DNA from 4 places in the Eubacterium maltosivorans genome. Region 1 is predicted to be linked to each of the others. Evidence: riboswitches for the same ligand, from Rfam matches in the RefSeq annotation. Region 1 holds a riboswitch; each other region holds the start of a gene.

Evidence for each region. Region 1 has a riboswitch for cobalamin ahead of CPZ25_RS01795 (nitrogenase iron protein NifH). Riboswitches for the same ligand answer to the same signal wherever they lie in the genome.
Region 2: another riboswitch for cobalamin. It lies ahead of hemA (glutamyl-tRNA reductase); the one in region 1 lies ahead of CPZ25_RS01795 (nitrogenase iron protein NifH).
Region 3: another riboswitch for cobalamin. It lies ahead of CPZ25_RS08705 (DUF2284 domain-containing protein); the one in region 1 lies ahead of CPZ25_RS01795 (nitrogenase iron protein NifH).
Region 4: another riboswitch for cobalamin. It lies ahead of nikB (nickel ABC transporter permease); the one in region 1 lies ahead of CPZ25_RS01795 (nitrogenase iron protein NifH).

The regions. Positions count from the first base shown of each region.
Region 1 is NZ_CP029487.1:356,397-360,593, forward strand. Features, by position in the region: gene CPZ25_RS01785 (class B sortase) at 159-911, shown strand; gene CPZ25_RS01790 (LysR family transcriptional regulator) at 978-1,916, opposite strand; cobalamin riboswitch at 2,064-2,184, shown strand; gene CPZ25_RS01795 (nitrogenase iron protein NifH) at 2,299-3,156, shown strand; gene CPZ25_RS01800 (nitrogenase component 1) at 3,137-4,197, shown strand, end outside.
Region 2 is NZ_CP029487.1:3,603,468-3,607,664, forward strand. Features, by position in the region: gene CPZ25_RS16650 (GntR family transcriptional regulator) at 1-735, opposite strand, end outside; gene CPZ25_RS16655 (helix-turn-helix domain-containing protein) at 1,382-1,729, shown strand; cobalamin riboswitch at 1,924-2,106, shown strand; gene hemA (glutamyl-tRNA reductase) at 2,273-3,529, shown strand; gene CPZ25_RS16665 (precorrin-2 dehydrogenase/sirohydrochlorin ferrochelatase family protein) at 3,526-4,110, shown strand; gene hemC (hydroxymethylbilane synthase) at 4,107-4,197, shown strand, end outside.
Region 3 is NZ_CP029487.1:1,814,563-1,818,759, forward strand. Features, by position in the region: gene CPZ25_RS08700 (peptidoglycan DD-metalloendopeptidase family protein) at 1-1,203, opposite strand, end outside; cobalamin riboswitch at 1,698-1,860, shown strand; gene CPZ25_RS08705 (DUF2284 domain-containing protein) at 1,974-2,579, shown strand; gene CPZ25_RS08710 (ATP-binding protein) at 2,604-3,134, shown strand; gene CPZ25_RS08715 (sugar-binding transcriptional regulator) at 3,117-4,055, opposite strand.
Region 4 is NZ_CP029487.1:3,022,942-3,027,138, reverse strand. Features, by position in the region: gene nikC (nickel transporter permease) at 1-536, opposite strand, end outside; gene nikB (nickel ABC transporter permease) at 537-1,505, opposite strand; cobalamin riboswitch at 1,647-1,826, opposite strand; gene CPZ25_RS21030 (hypothetical protein) at 1,875-2,000, opposite strand; gene CPZ25_RS14085 (M14 family metallopeptidase) at 2,062-3,036, shown strand; gene CPZ25_RS14080 (heavy metal translocating P-type ATPase) at 3,150-4,197, shown strand, end outside.

The DNA of each region.
Region 1 (4,197 bases):
ATCCTTTTTGTTATCATTTAAGTCTTTATCAATTTAGAAAGATTTGATATAATGAATAACCATAAAAGGAGGTATGAAGCCTTTGGGTTTTATAAAATCGAGTTGACTAAAATACAAATGCGCAAGGACAGCAGGCCCGAAGGATATAAAACATAAATATGACAAAAAAGAAAGTGAAGAAAAAAAGAAGCGCTGTGCGTGTCGTTGGTGACATTGTCATCATTTTGATCATTCTCGCCCTTTTAGGGGCGGCAGGGTGGATGCTTTATAAAGAGTTCTTTCCAAACAACACACCGATTCTTAAAATGCAGGTCATAAACCGCGAGGATAACAGCATCGACTGGGCGGCATTGCGTGAGGTAAACCCGGAAACCGTTGGCTGGCTGAGTATTGAAGGGACAAATATCGATACCCCTGTAGTACAGACAACCGATAATGATAAATATTTGTATACCTCATTCAACGGCGAGTCGGATGAAAGAGGCGTTCCCTTTTTAGATATGAATTACAAGTGGCAGCCCAGAAGCCAGAATTCGCTGATTTATGGGCATAGCACCATGCGCAGCGGCGTGCATGTCATGTTTGACGATTTGCTTTATTACTATAAAGACCCAAATTTTATTACAGAGCACAATAAAATTGTTTACAGAAGACCGCCAGAACTGGGCGGTGACGGCGTTTGGGAGATCTTTGCCGTGCTGGTGGTTGAGCAGGACTATGATTACAGACAGCTGGAATTTGCCGACGATGAAAGTTTTCTGGCCTATTACCAAAACATAAAAAACCAGAGCATTGTCGCGACCGATGTGAATGTACAGCCAGGTGATGAGATCCTTACACTGTCCACCTGTATCTTTAATGTCGGACTGAACGATGGCCGTTTAGCCGTAATTGCCCGTCGTGTTTCATAAAAACAACGCCGGGTCAAAAAATGTTACAAAAGCCGTATCATTGTGAATACGGCTTTTTTTACTTTCTCAGTCCCATTTTTCAAAGGATTTTATCTTTTCGGTCAGGACCTTAATATATTTCTCGCCGATGGCGCTTAAGCTGTGCTCGTTTCTGAGAATATATCCGGCGTGGAGCCGCTGGTCGTTGTCTAAAAAACGGACAGCCCTTACTTCACTCATGTTGGAATGCATACGGTCAGCATCGCTGTTGGTCAGGTCAGGGCCGATGCTGAAGCAGTTTGTGCCGCGGACAAGGGCGATTTTGGAGCATCGGTCAATGACATGAATGTTTTTATCCCAGATTTCATTAAACAAGATTTCCTCAGAAAAATGCAGCATGTTGTCCTCGCCCTGGTCATAGGTTACGAAGGGGTATTCTTTGAGCATATCCAGCGTCAGGGAGGTGTTTCCGCTCAGGGGGTGCTTTTTCCGCAGGAAAACATAAATGGTGAGCTGCCCCAGCTCACAGAAGGTTAAATTACTGGAATCAAGGAGCTTCTGCATGGTGTTGAGATAGTGCTCGTTAATACATAAAATACCAAGCTCACTGCGCCTGGACGCCACATCGTGTATGACCTCATGGGTTGGGCACTCGCGGATGGCGATGTCATAATGCCTGAGTTCAAGGTCCTCGACAATCTGTATGAAGGACATGACCGAGAAGGGAAGGCGTTGAGTGGAAACAGAAAAACGCATGGGCAGGGTTTTTCGGTGCTTGTACCGCCTTTCAAGATATTCGCTCTGCTCCACAATATCCTTGGCGTGGTTTAGAAAGTCTTGTCCCTCAAAGGTGACCTCAATGCCACGGTTATTTCGTCTGAAAATTGAGATGCCAAGCTGCTGCTCCACCTCACGCACCGCTGTTGAAAGCGTTGACTGTGAGACAAAAAGAGACTTGGCGGCAGCGGAGATCGAGTGGTGCTTTGCGATCTCGACAATGTATTTCATGTTTTGCATAGAGATCATATTTATACTATTCCTTTCCTCTGTTTTAATTATACTATCAAAAAATACGATAGCTGGCAATCAAAAATTGAGTTAATTGCAGTGGTTGTGAATTATCAGATATCGTGATATAATATAGCAAAATTACATAGAAGACTTGTTGCATGAAAACCGGTGAGAATCCGGTACGGTGCCGCCACTGTAAGGGGGAGCCGCTGTAAGTTTTATCAACACTGGAGAGCATTCTCTGGGAAGTTGTTACAGCTGGCAATGAACCCAAGTCAGGATATTTCAACATTTCTTGTCTATACCTAACCTAACGGATCATTAGGAGAGGGTGTTGCTTATGTTGAGGAACTCTTCTGATGAATCGGTCAGAAGAGTTTTTTTTATGGGAGAAATTATGGAAAAGAGCAGTAAGAGAATCGCGTTTTATGGAAAGGGCGGTATTGGAAAGTCGACCATTGCGGCCAATGTTTCCGCCGCTTTCGCAAAAATGGGGAAAAGGGTGCTTCACATCGGCTGTGATCCTAAGTCGGATTCAACCCGGTGCCTGATGAGAAAGCGGATTCCCACAGTCATCCAAAAGCTGAATGAAAAAGGAGAACAGGTGACGGTACAGGATATCCTGTTTATGGGAGAGACGGGGGTGGCATGTGTAGAGGCTGGAGGACCGGAGGCAGGCATTGGCTGTGCGGGAATGGGGATCTCTACTACCCTGGAGACCCTTGAAAAGCTGGGAATATTTGAAGAGAGCTGGGATTTAATCCTCTATGATGTTTTAGGCGATGTGGTCTGCGGTGGATTTTCAATGCCTATGAGAAAAAAGTGTGTGGATCAGGTGTATATTGTCACCTCCTCTGAGCTGATGTCGCTTTACGCCGCCAATAATATCATGATGAGCATTGTGCGGTATTCTGCCCGGGCACAGCCCCTGCTTGGCGGACTGATCCATAACCGGGCCAGGCCTGGTACAGACCATCGGGCTGTCGAGCGCTTTGGTGAGCTGACAGGCAGCCTGATTGCGGCCTCTGTCAGCCAAAGTGATACGCTTCGGCTTGCCGACTATCAGAAGACAACTGTTTTTGAGCAGGACGAAGGTGAAGCACTGCAAAAAAGTTTTATGACACTGGCCAGAGCCATAGCCCGTCAGGAGGCCGGGACACTCCCGAAACCCCTTTCTGATGCAGAGATGGACAGTCTGGGCGAAATACTCTATCAGTTTGAGAAGGAGAACCATCATGAGCACAGCAACGGTTGAGAAAGCACAGCCAGGAATGGGAGATGAAGCGCTGTCCAGACTTCTTTTCCAAACTGAAGGTGTGCGCGTTCTGGCAGTGGGGCCGCCGGCCTGTCTCCGAATTCTTTATTTCAGGGCAATGGAGAAAGAAGCCCTCAGCCGCCTGAGACTCTGTCCAGTCTCCAGGCTAGAGTATACACTTGGCAGCTGCGCGCACAGAGTCCGCGGTATGCTCGAGGAGCTTGTTACGACCAGAGGGACAAAGGGGGTGGTGCTCTATGTTTCCTGTCCAGATATTCTTATACAGACCGATTTTGAGACGCTGGTATCAGAAGCGGATAATCCTTATAATGTGCCGGTCGCTGTTTTCAGACGGGGTCCTATGGAAAAACGGAAGAAAAAGTCTGTGGAACGGCTTGAAGAAATCATTCAGGGATTTGGACACGCTCAGGAAAACCACAAAGAAGGAAAAGAGGAGCGCCTCTGTCCGCTGCCGCCTCTGGCAGCAGATTACAGCGGCGCGCTGACTGCTTTTGAAGGGGACCGCTCGATCTGCGCCTGTCTGGTAACAGGCGCGGGCTGTGCCTCCTGTCCACGGTCCATTGATGATTTCAGAGAACAGCCTTTCTGGTATTCAAGAATGAACGACCTCCAGGTGACACTTGGCGCGGCTGAGAGCATCGAGAAGGGCATAGACGCCGTCATGCAGGAAGAAAACAGGCAGTCTGCGTTCATTGTGGGCACACCGCTAACTGTTATGACGGGTCTTGACGACAGCTCTTTTCCTTCGCTTAAGGAAAAAATATTCATCCAGACCAACGGCTTTCAAGACGCCCTTGAGGGAACACAGCAAGCGCTATCCAACGTTTCAAGAAAGCAGATGCGGCGTTGTAAGCGCACCGAAAAGCGAATCAATTTTGTGGGGTATACGCCCTTTGTTTTTGGAAACCAGCGGCAGTTTGCTGCGCTGGTACGTGAGCTTGCCCAACTGGGCTATGCTGTCTGCTGGCTGGGAGGCGGAAAGCTTGCTGAACTTAGAGAAGCGCCCAAAGCGAGTGTCAA
Region 2 (4,197 bases), 1.1 Mb from region 1:
AAAGCTTTCTGCTTCGGAAGGCGCAGCCGGTGCGTTTACAATATAGGCCGCGTCAAAGCGCTGGCTGATCTCATTAAGGCCCTGGAGCAGGGAGTGATGAAAATGTTTAAAATTCTGCTTGGCAGCATGGTCGAGCAGCTCTTTGTACCACCCCTTGATGGCTTCCTCTGAAAGATCTTCATGGAGCGTGTGGCCGGTAATACTGCTGTAAATGGAATCAATCCGGACAAAATCACAGATCTGTTCAAAAAGCTCAATGACAAAAGGATTGTCTGTTCGTCTCAGGATATTCCGGATAAAGCGGCAGTGGAAGGCAAACATCTCAATCGGGTCGGAAGAGTCCAGGTTGTCGGTCATCTCGTAGAGCGTCATGTAATCCTCGCGGCTGCATTTGGAAGCGCCGTATGTGATGATGCTGGGTAAAAGAATAGAGAGCATCCGGTAAGTATCGCTGATGCCGTGCCGCCGGTTTTCAAAGCGCTTTTCATAAGCCTCACGGTGTTCCGGCAGTCGGCTGTCAAAGATTACCTGGGCATTTTTACCATGGGAGCAGAAAATAAGATTGCTGTCCTGCAATAGACGCAGGGCTTTTCGAACGGAATTACGACTGGCACCCATTTGTTTGCTGATTTTTGGTTCAGATGGCAGGGTGTCACCCAGTTTTAATTTGCCGTTGTAAATATCATCCTCAATCTTTCTGCAAATAAATAGATACAATGGAATTTCTTTTTTCAAAATACAATCTCCTTTGGGGGTATTCTTACAGTATAACATCATTTAGTAAAAGTTACATTTAAATTGAGAAAAAATTATAAAGAAATCCTCGTTTGCTTAACCTTTACCATATCGGAATTAGAGGTAAGCGTCTTAGAATGAGGTCTACCCATTTTGAAGAAAATTAAACACAGAAAAAATGTTGTTAAGGAAAGGAAAGAATAAAAATATTCTAAAATGGGTTTTTTACATTACAAATTCGGGTAAAAATAAGAAAACGAATAAAAAGGATATAATTGGTTGAATTAAAATGATAACTTCAATTGCAGATAAAAAGTTTTTAAATAAAGAGATTGCTTTGACGGGAGATTCGATTTATAATAAAGTATATATATTGGGAAAACTAAATAAAAATTGCGGCATCCGGAAAGTGCTGGCACACTTATCCGGCTTGCGCAGGTGCACAACCACCATACACAACGGCCCTGGGGGGCACGTACCGCATTACTTATTATAGGCTATTTTTGTGCTAAAAACAAGAGGACAGCCTATAAATAAGTGGGCTTATTTGTGTTAGCATTTTATAAAAGTGTCATATAACTGTGCATGGTTGGTTTTATCCTGCACAGTTTTTTATTTGGTTTTCCCTGAAATTTAGGAGAAGACAATGGAATCAAGGTTAGATCAAAAGGCAATCGGCCAGCGTATCCGGCAGCGTAGAACTTTTTTAAATATGAGCCGTGAAGATTTGGCGCGGAAAATAGGGATTACACAGACTTTTTTAACAGATATCGAGCTGGGAACCAAAGGCTTTTCCTTAAAGAGTCTTGAACGTTTCTGCGAAGCGTTAAAAATGTCTTCGGACAGCATCCTGTTCGGCAAAAGTCTGGATGAAAAGGAAAAAAACACCGCGCTGCTCGACATTCTCGAGCATTGCCCCGATGAAAAAAAGGAATACGCAGAAAGAATGATGATGCTTTTTTTAATGAGCCATGAAACATCAAACGAGTGTTGACTATAAAATGACCGGACTCTTAAGAAAGAGACCGGTTTTTTATTGCCTGTAATCCGATTACAGAAAATATGTGAATTATTTGGCGGAATCGGCAAAAAACTGCTTATTTCCCATAAAAAGGGGTAGCGCCTGAGTCGGATTGGTGATATAATTGGAAACGAAAATTGAATAAGAAAGACTAATGTAAAATCTATTTTGGATTCTTTCGTTTTTGCCTTGGTAAAGACAGAGGATAAAGGGAATCTGGTGAAAATCCAGAGCGATCCGGTCACTGTAATTCGTTAAGTCTCCTTATGATGCCACTGGAATGAAAACCGGGAAGGCAAGGAGAATATAATGCGATGAGTCAGGAAACCTACTAAATAGAGTGCTAATAATTACCTCCAGGGAAAAGGGAACTTAGTAACGTTAATTTAATTGTAGTATCCGCAGTAAACAGCGTGGATAAATAATTCTGTTGACAAACCTCTTTTTTACGGAGACGTAAGGAAGAGGTTTTTATTTGCTTTTTAATGAATGTTTGATTGAAGGAGAAGGATTGAAATGAAGTTAGTTGTAGTGGGAATCAATCATAAAGACACACCTCTGGAAATCAGGGAAAAGGGTGCTTTTATCAAGCGGACCGTAAAAGAAGGCATTGCGAGCCTTCTTGAAGAGGCGTGTATTGAAGAGGTGATCATTCTTTCTACCTGTAATCGAAGCGAAATTTATGTGGCGACCCGCGATGTGGAAGCAGCGGGCCAGGCGCTGAAAAATTTTTACATTGAGGAGAAATCCAGAGAACTCGGAAGTTATCTGTTCTGTGAAAAGGGCAGAGAGGCCATCCTTCACCTTTACCGGGTAGTGACCGGGCTAGATTCAATGATCCTGGGTGAGGATCAGATATTAGGCCAGGTAAAGGATGCCCTTGAATTGTCCCAGTCTGTTCACGGCTGTGGAAAATACTTAACCAAGGCTTTCAGAGAAGCCGTCACCTTTGCCAAGAAGGTTAAAACTGTTTATAAGATTTCTGAGACGCCGCTCTCCCTGAGCTCGACAGCGGTTAAGCACGTTAAGAGGACCTATGAGGACTATGCGGATAAAAAGGTGCTGATCATCGGATCTGGAAAGATGGGGCTTCTGGCGCTGCGTTACATGGCGGCAGAGGGGTTTAACAGCGTCTATATGACCAATCGTACCTATCATCCGGGAGATGAATACCGTGATATCTATGAGGGCGTCAATATGATACGTTATGAGGACCGCTATGAAGCCATTGAAGATATCGATGTAATTATCTCAGCCACGGCCTCTCCTCACGTTGTCTTAAAACGGGAACTCATGCCAGAGCGTAAAAAGCCTCTTATGGCCATTGACCTGGCGCTGCCAAGGGATATTGAAGAAGCCGTCTCAGAAATGGACCAGGTCGAGCTGCTGACCATTGACAATTTTAAAGATATTATTGATGAAAAAATGCATTACCGCGAAAGGGTGGCAGAAAAGATCGCCCTCGAGATCGAAGAGGAAATCGACGGACTCATGGTTTGGATTACGAAGTCTAAAGTGGACAATATGGTAGCGCATTTTAATCAGGTTTCCGGCCAGCTGGCAGATGAGACCATTGAGATTCTCAACAAGCGCTATCAGTTTGAGGGGAAAGACAGGGAATTTCTTGAAAAAATTGTCCATTCAAAATTCCGCGAGATGGTCATGCCCTCCATCAAGCAGCTGAAAACACTGGACAGCGAGGACGATATCCTGCGCTTTGAAAAAACACTGGCGTTTTTATTCTCTGGCGGTAATGTGGAGGATTCCCAATGAAAGGACCGGTTCTGCTTAATTTTACCGGAAAAAAGGCCCTTGTGATCGGCGGTGGGAAAGTAGGAATGCGGCGTGCGGAAACCCTAGCCGGGTATGGGTGTTTTGTGACCTGTGTGGACAAAAACATGAAGGTTCCTGAAAAGCCGGCTGAGAACATTCGTTATGTCAAAGCCTACTGCCGGATTGAGACAGCCCTTGACGGTATGGATCTTGTAGTGGCGGCAACAGACCAGCGCGAGCTGAATGACCAGATTCTTGAAAACTGTAAAATACGCGGTATCTGGTGCAACGTTACAGACGACCCCGAGCATTCTGATTTTATTTTTCCCTCAGTGGTGAGACGGGGAGACTTGACGATTTCGGTCTGTACTGACGGTGCAAGCCCAACGCTGACCACCCAGATAAAAAAAGAGCTGGAAGAAAAATACGACGAAAGTTACGCAGAGCGGCTCAGGCTGCTTAAACAGCTGAGGCGGCATCTGCTAAAAACAGAGTCCTCATCAGAGGAAAAAAAGAGGCAGCTCAGGGAGCTGACAGCATTAACCATTGAAGAATTGCAGAGAGAAGTGGAGAAAATATGAAAATAATCGTAGGCTCAAGAGGCAGCAAACTGGCAGTGGTCCAGACAAACTGGCTTCTTGAGGAATTAAGAAAAGCAAACCCCGAGG
Region 3 (4,197 bases), 1.5 Mb from region 1:
GTTACCAGTGCTGCCCATTAACGCTACGACTTGGCCCTTTTCGACCCGGTCACCAACGCTTACCTTAAATTCGGAGTTATGACCCATTCTCAGGACAGTTTTTCCATCGTCCATCATAATGTCAACGCATAATCCGTAACCGCCAAATTCACTTGCCCGGATGACTGTACCACTCTGCGGTGCGTAGATCGGCGTACCCATTGAGTTCGCAATGTCTACTGCAAAGCAGCCTGCGTGGCTTCCTGGCTTGTCTAAAGCGGAAATATTACCGGTTGCCGGTAAAATAAAGTTGCCTTTCTTTGAAGACATGGTCGGGTACTGCTTCGTTCCCTTTGAAACAATCTGAGCCACCGGCTCTTTCGCGACTGTTTCGGATAAGGTTGTTTCACTCACAACCTTACCGTCTTCATAGACGGTTTCGACTTCCTTATCAAGTTGTCCGTTCACACCTTGCTGTGTAACTACAGTTTGATCAACATATACATTTGGATCTTCCTGCTCAACGGTCTGGAAAGGTATGTCTTCTTTTTTAGTTGATGTTTTAGTCAGATTAATTTTTAAGATACTGGAGCTTGTCTCAGTCTCATTATTCTGGTTTTCTACATTCTCATTACTATTATTTTCAACGGTACCTTCAGCTGCTAAAGCTTCCTCTTGGGCTGGCTCATTGCTTTGGTCTCTTGCCACATCGGCTCCACCACGGCTTGCTACCTGGATTGGAGCGTTCGTACTCTCTTCACTCTTACTCGGATTAGTATTACCTGTTGCTAAAAGATTAGCGCACTCGTCCGGACTGTTTAAGTCCTCGAGCGGAAAATTCTTAGGCGTTTCTACAACGTCGCTCTGGATGTCGCATTTTACCAGCTTATCTGTACCCTGTACGTTACCGATCTTATTAATTGCACCTGCAATACCGGCCTGTACCTGATCAGATGAAGCCAGGTTTCCAACTTCCTGTCCGTCAACTTTTAATTCTACACCATGAACGCCAACCTGAAGGTTCTGCGCGTTCAATGCATCAGTAAATTCTTCCTCTGACAACATTGGTTTATTAAACGTGATGCTCTTTTTAATCTGTATATCATTGTAGACATATGCTGTTTCGATCGACGTTTTCGATCGCATATCCTGCTCTACCTGATCCAGACTCTGTGTAAACACAGCCGCATCCTTTGTATAGCCTAAAACCTCTCCGTCAACCATTACCTTGTAACCAAGACAGGTTGAAGAAAAGAATCCGAGAAGAAGCGCTACACAGAAACCTGTGAATACGACTTTTTCTCTTTTGCTCAAGTGCTTGGCGTAATGCGCAAGCTTCTTAAAAAACATTTGGAGCTTGCCACTTGAGCGATGGCTTTCGTTGCTAATGCCTAATCACCACCCTCCTATATATAATTTTGACCAAATTGTAAAGTTATTTACAATTTAGATATATTTTAACATATCCTTTGGCCCTTGCCAATACCTTAACCGAAATTACTTAATATTTTATGAAAAATTCATTAAAACATACGTGTTTTTGGTTTAATTAAGGCGGTTCTCGCCCCTTTACCGGCTTTTCAGTATTTTTTTCTTTACATTTAAGATTAAAACAAAGGGGAAAATCTTGTTGTAAAAAAATAAATTTACGAAAAAGCCCCTGTCAGGGCCCAATAAACCTTGACAAAAGAAAATCAAAGGGATATGATAAAGGCAACTTAATATTGTAAACATTATGTAAATGGGAAAAAGGTGAAAATCCTTTGCTGTAATCGCAGCTGTAATGCAATATGTCCCCTTATGTGCCACTGTCCGCCGGATGGGAAGGGAAGGGGAATGCCATTGTAGAGCCAGAAGACCGGCATAATGTTTTCTTAAAACGCTCCGATTTAGAGTCATTTAAGAGATACGTTCCTTAATCAATTTCGTATTTTTTGCCTTCTCTAGCCGGGGAAGGCTTTTTTATTGTACTAAATGAAGGTGAGGTCTTTCCATTGATTGAAATAAAAAAACAGGCAGAGCCTGCCAAAGAGTTTAAAGGTGACACCGTTATTAAAAGCCTGATGACCATTAAGCGGCAGCTTGAAGATAAACGCAGACTGTTCGGCATTCATGAATATGCCTTTGCCAAAACCAGCGATCTGCTGTTTTCCATGGGCACAAGGCTTTTATGCGAGGGAAACCAATGCGGCCATTACGGCGCTACCTGGGCCTGCCCGCCCGCGGTAGGCAGCTACAACAGCTGTGTCGCCAAATGCCGCTCCTACGAAAACGTCTGTCTGCTCTCAACCGTTACCGATTTAAAAGGCCAGTATGACTTTAGAGGCTGGCACCGGGCCCGCATATTTCACGAGGCCGCTACGGCCAAGTCTGCCCGTCTTTTCAGAGCCCATTATCCTGGCGCTCTGGTGCTCTCCACAGAGGGCTGTATCCTCTGCGACCAGTGCACCTACCCCGACGCCCCCTGCCGTTACCCAGACCAGATTTTTCCATCCGTGGAAGGCTATGGCATCGTCGTGATGGATCTGGCCAGCAAAACCGGCCTTTCCTATAATAATGGCCCCGAAACCGTTACCTATTTCAGCTTTGTGCTGTTTTAGCCCGATTCAGAAAGGAGAACCGCCATGAACCTGACTATTTCGCCCATCTCCACGGCCGAGCCCCTGCCCCCGGCCGTCGCTGTTTCCGATCTTCATGCGCTCAAAGAAAAATACAGCGTCCTCAAAAAAAAGGCCGCCACAGCCTACTGCGCCCTGGACGGCGTTCTCTCCCTTTTTCAGGCCATCGCCCAGGAAAAAGGGATTGACTTTAACCCTGTGGTTTTCTACCCCATGTCCTCCTTTGTGAGAGAACGGGACATCTGCAGGATGACAGAGCTGCTGCTGGAAAGCGCCTTTTCCGCCGGAGAAAAAAGCGTAGACTTCACCATCAACCTTTTTAACGCGGGCGTTATCTCCCTGTCCATTAAAACCGAGCAGCCCTGCCAGCTCCTTCCCCAGTATACCGAAGAGCTCCAGGCGCTCACTGCCGCCTATGACGGCATCCGGGACACCCGCCGAATCGGCGGCCGGGAGCTGACTTCTTTTATCCTGAGACACAGCCCCGACCACGCCGAGGAGCGTTTTGGCAGCGATCTGCTATACGTCCGTTTTTAAAATCTTCTCAGCCGTCACCTCATCAATGATAAGGTGGCGCGCGAACCCGGTGTTCAGACAGCCGATGGCCGATCCTACATTAGCCTCCACAGGCACAATGCCAATAAAATTCTTAATTTTAGAAAGCGGTCCCAGCGGAATCTGTATGGCAAAATCATCCTCCCCTTTTATCTGCTGTCCCTTCCAGTTAAAAAAGTAAGACAGAATATTGGAGGTCGCCCGCTCCGTGATCAGCCGCCGCCCAAAGCGCAGGGCAGTGGCGTGGTCCGGCACACAGGGGTAGCCGCCAAGGGTCACCAGTGCGGTGTCTGTCTTTTTCCACAGGGCCAGAATACTGTTATAATTATCTGTCGTCACAAATAAATCCCGTTCCTGCTTGGTCGTAGGAAAGGCCGGCGAGATCAAAAAATCCGCCTCAAATCCCGTTTTTCGGGCAAAATCCGTAGCCAGCTCATTGGGATGGTAGCCCTTGTGCGGCACTGTGGCCGTCCCGATCAGCGGACAGACCTTCCCGCTGTACTGCCCAGCAAGCTCCCTGCCCGCTAAAATATCAATGACACGGCTGATATTATAACCCCAGCCAAGGCCAAGGATTCGGGTTTTAGGCAGGATTTCCAAAAGAAAATCCACAGCGGCTTCATAAAGACGCTCCTGTGTTTCGTTCTTATCCTCTGTGCAGCTGACCACCTGGCAGCTCTTTAAGCCAAACCGGTTACACAGTTCCCGGCTTTTTCCAATGCTGGTGCTGTCAAAAGATTTGATCTCAATTTTAACAATACCTTCTTTGCGGGCTTTGTTCAGCAGATTGCTGACCGAAGGCCGCGAGATACCCATCGACTTTGCAATCTCTGCCTGAGTCATGTTCTCTTCATAATACATCTGCGCCGCGCTAATAAGACGGATCAGCTCCTTTTCTTTCATGATGCTCTCCTTTACAAATGTCAACAGCTTTTTTTCTAAATATACTCTATTTTTTGACAAATGTCAATCCACTATCTTTAAGATTCAAAATGCAAAATACTTTACATTTGTCAGTTTATTGCTTATTTTTCATATTTTTATG
Region 4 (4,197 bases), 1.7 Mb from region 1:
ACCCGGCCGGTCCGCGCCCCAGTAACCACCGCCGCGGAGATGTACACGCTGTTTTTGATCTTGAGTACCAGGCTGCGGCTCAGACGGGCGTATTTTGTCCAGCTCACCACTGCCAGGGCAATGACCGTGTTAAAGAGGCTCGGCCCCAGCATCCCGGCAATGGCAATGGCCAGAACCATGCCCGGAAAAGAGATCATCATATCTGATATCCGCATGATCACCGCGTCCACCGCACCGCCGAAATAACCGGCTGCCATCCCGAGAAACGTGCCGGCCGCAAAGACAATAACTACCAGCGTCAATGTCATTTCCAGCGACGCCCGCGTCCCGTAGATAATTCTGGACAGCTCACAGCGGCCCAGCTGGTCTGTGCCGCAGGGGTACTCCGCCGACGGCGGCCTGAGAGCGTTCTGCATAATGGTCTCATAGGGATCATGGGGCGCGATCCACGGCGCAAACACCGCGATCAGAACAATCACCACCGCCAGAATCCCGCAGATAGCAAAAAGCCTGTTCTGTCTGAAAAAAGCTTTCATTTACGCTTTTACCGCCTTTCTTCTCACTTCCCGGTCCAGCCCCCGCAGCCTCGGGTCCAGATAACCGTAGGAGAAATCCACCAGCAGATTGATGACCATGTAAATCAGGGCGATCCAGATCACATAGCCCTGAACCAACGGATAGTCCCGGGCTGCAATGGCGTTCACAGCCATTTTGCCCAGGCCGGGCCAGGAGAAAATAATTTCCACCACCGCTGTACCGCCGAGCAGCGAACCCAGGGACAGGCCCAGCAGGGTCACCAGCGGCAGCATGGCGTTTGGCAGCACCTCCCGCCACAATATGGCCGATTCCTTAAGGCCCCGGGCCCTGGCCCCAGCCACATAATCCTGCCGTAACTCCTCCAGTACAGCGGTGCGCACCTGTCTTGTGTATTTGGCCGACATGGCAATGGCCAGTGTGACTGCGGGCAGTACCAGCTTCATAAAGCCTGTGCCCGAGGTGGCGATGGGAAACCAGTTCAGCTTAAGGCCAAACACGTACAGAAGCACCAGGCCGATCCAGAAGCCTGGAAAGGATACACCGATAAAGGACAATCCCCGTACCAGGTAATCCGGAAATCGATTCTGGTACACGGCTGCCAGAATCCCCAGGGGAATGGAGATCACAAGCATCAGAATAAGCGACGCGGCCGCCAGCTCCAGCGTCGGGCCAAGGCAGTTAAGCAGTACCGCGCTCACTGGCGTTTTCGAGGAATAAGACGTCCCCATATCCCCGGCCACAAAGCCCTTAAGCCAGTTGCCATACTGCACCAGAAACGGGTCATTGAGGCCCATCTCCTCCCGGGTTTCCGCTAGCAGCTCCTCAGACGGCGGCGTGCCGCCGGCCACCAGCATCAGCTCGGCCGGGTCACCGGGAGATAAATAGGTCAGGCAAAAGGTCAGAAAGCTGATGCCAAAAAGCACCAGTACGATTTGCAGCAAACGGTTAACAAGCTGTTTCGTGTTCAATAAAGAAATCCTCCTCTGTCAAAATGGCAATACGGGTAACAATCCGAAACGGAGAATAAAAGGGAAAGGGCATGAAAATCATTAAAAAAACAGCCCAGACGGCTGAATGAAAACAAAGCCCTCCTATCTACCGTAAGATTACTGAAAACAACAATACAAGCAGGTCTCCTGACTTAAGTTCTTCGTCTGTCCACGCCTTCCCAAGGCTGCGCCTCAGTGACATCTTGCGGACAACTCCCTATTACAGTGACGGGATCGTACCGGATTCGCACCGGTTTCTCTTTTAATCCCCGATCGGGAACTTGTATTTGGCATGATTAAATTTTTTAAACAAATATTTCACTGTGGTAAACTGTGAAATTGCTTAAATTATACTGGACTTTCACGCACTTGTCCAGTCTTTTTTAAAAATAAAAGCATTAAATTTAAACGGATACCCCCACCCGGTATGTTTTTTACTTTTATTTTTTTCTGCTTGACATTGGTTTTCGCCATGCCTTATACTCAAGGCAATCGGCTTAAATTAAAATTATTTCAAAAGTGAAAGGAGTCCGCAATGGAAAACAACCTATCAATCGGCACACTGACCGCCTCCCCCGGCGAGAAAATCCAGGGCATGCTGCCCATCCCGCACACAGAAATCGAGGTTCCCGTCACCCTGGTCAACGGCACGGGTGATGGAAAAACCGTCCTCATCACCAGCGGTATCCACAGCTGCGAATACGTCGGCATCGAGGCTGCTATCCAGCTGGCCGGCGAGCTTGACCCCGAAAATGTAAACGGAAGCCTGATCCTCATACACCCGGTCAATGTCCCCGGGTTCGAGTCCCGCTATCCAACGCTTATGCCTGGAGACAACAAAAACCTCAACCGCGTTTTTCCAGGCAGCCAGGAGGGCACCCCTGCCGACCGTGTCGCGCATTTTTTTGAGTACAGCCTTTATTCCCAGATTGATTTCTACATTGACCTGCACTGCGGCGAGATTTTTGAAGACCTGACCCCTTACGTGTATTACGTAGGCGCGGCAGACGAGACCGTGTCCAGGGCTGCCCGGCAGGCCGCCCTTCACGTCGACGTGCCCTATATGGTCAAATCCACTGCCACCACCGGGGCTTACAATTACGCCGGCGTTCTTGGCATTCCCAGTATCCTGCTGGAGCGCGGCTGCGCAGGGCGTTTTACCCAGGAAGAAGTGAACGCGGATAAAAAGGATGTCATCAATATTCTGAAGCACCTGGGCGTGCTGCCTGGCGCACCCGAGCTGCGGCACCGCCCTGTGGATTTAACCGATCTGGTCTACCTCATGCCCAAGCGCCACGGTCTCTGGTATCCCGATGTAAAGGTGGGCGAGCTCATCGCCAAAGGCCAGCGCCTCGGTGAGGTCAGGGATTACTTCGGCAAAACGCTTGACACCTACCACGCCGAATACGATGGTGTTGTCCTCTACCAGTCCGCCACCCTCTGGACCGATGATTTCTGTGAGCTTATCACCTACGGCAAATTTGCGGAAACGACGGGAATGACGCGTTAATTTTTGCTTTTACCCCTTGACAAACCTCCTCAGGACAGTTAATATTAACATATGAACAACAATTCATATGTTTTATTCATCATATTTTAATCTAACTTTCCGAGGAGGCCATTATGGCAACAAAAACTTATATACTTGAGCACCTGGGGTGTGCTGACTGCGCTTCAAAAATCGAGCGCAAAATCGCAGCCCTGCCCGGTGTCAGCGAGGCTAACATCGTCTACGCGACCAAACAGCTCCGCCTCACCGCCGAAGACCCAGACGGGCTTTTGCCGGAAATGCAGAAAATCGCAGTTTCCTATGAGCCGGATATTCTCATTACTGAGCGGAAGCGCCGTTCACTGAAAAAAGCACCTGTGGCCGCCGGACGTGCTCCTCACGATCACAAGGAGCATCATCACCACGACGCGGCATGTGCCTGCGGGCACGACCATCATGATCACAAGGAGCATCATCACCACGACGCGGCATGTGCCTGCGGGCACGACCATCATGATCACGAGGAGCATTACCACCATGACGCGGCATGTGCCTGCGGACACGACCATCATGATCACGAGGAGCACCACGGACATTACCATGTTCCCGGCCATCCGGCGGACTGCCAGTGTGAGCTCTGCCGCCACGGCGAGGAATACTGTGACATCTGCGGTGAGAGTCTGGCTAACTGCACCTGTAAAATGCCAGACGCAGACATAGAAAAAGCGTTTTTCATTCTTGAGAATCTTGGATGTGCCAACTGCGCTGCCAAAATAGAGCACAAAATCAAAGAGCTGCCTGGTGTCGAGTATGCCACTATCACCTACGCCACTAAGCAGCTGCGCCTGTCTGCGGATAACGCCGCTGCCCTGCTGCCGGACATTCAGCAGATCTGCGCCGCCATCGAGCCGGACGTCAAAGTCATTCCCCGCAAAAAGACAGTGGGGAAGGGTGCCACAAAGGTTTATACCCTTGAAAACCTGGGCTGCGCCAACTGCGCTGCCAAAATGGAGGCCAAAATCAACGCCCTGGACGGCGTCACCAACGCCACAATCACCTATGCCACTAAGCAGTTGAAGGTTACAGGGAGAGATCCAGACAGCTTGCTCCCCCAGTTTCGTGACATCTGCCAGTCCATCGAATCGGATGTTCAGGTTATTCCGAGGGAAATCCGTCAAAAGG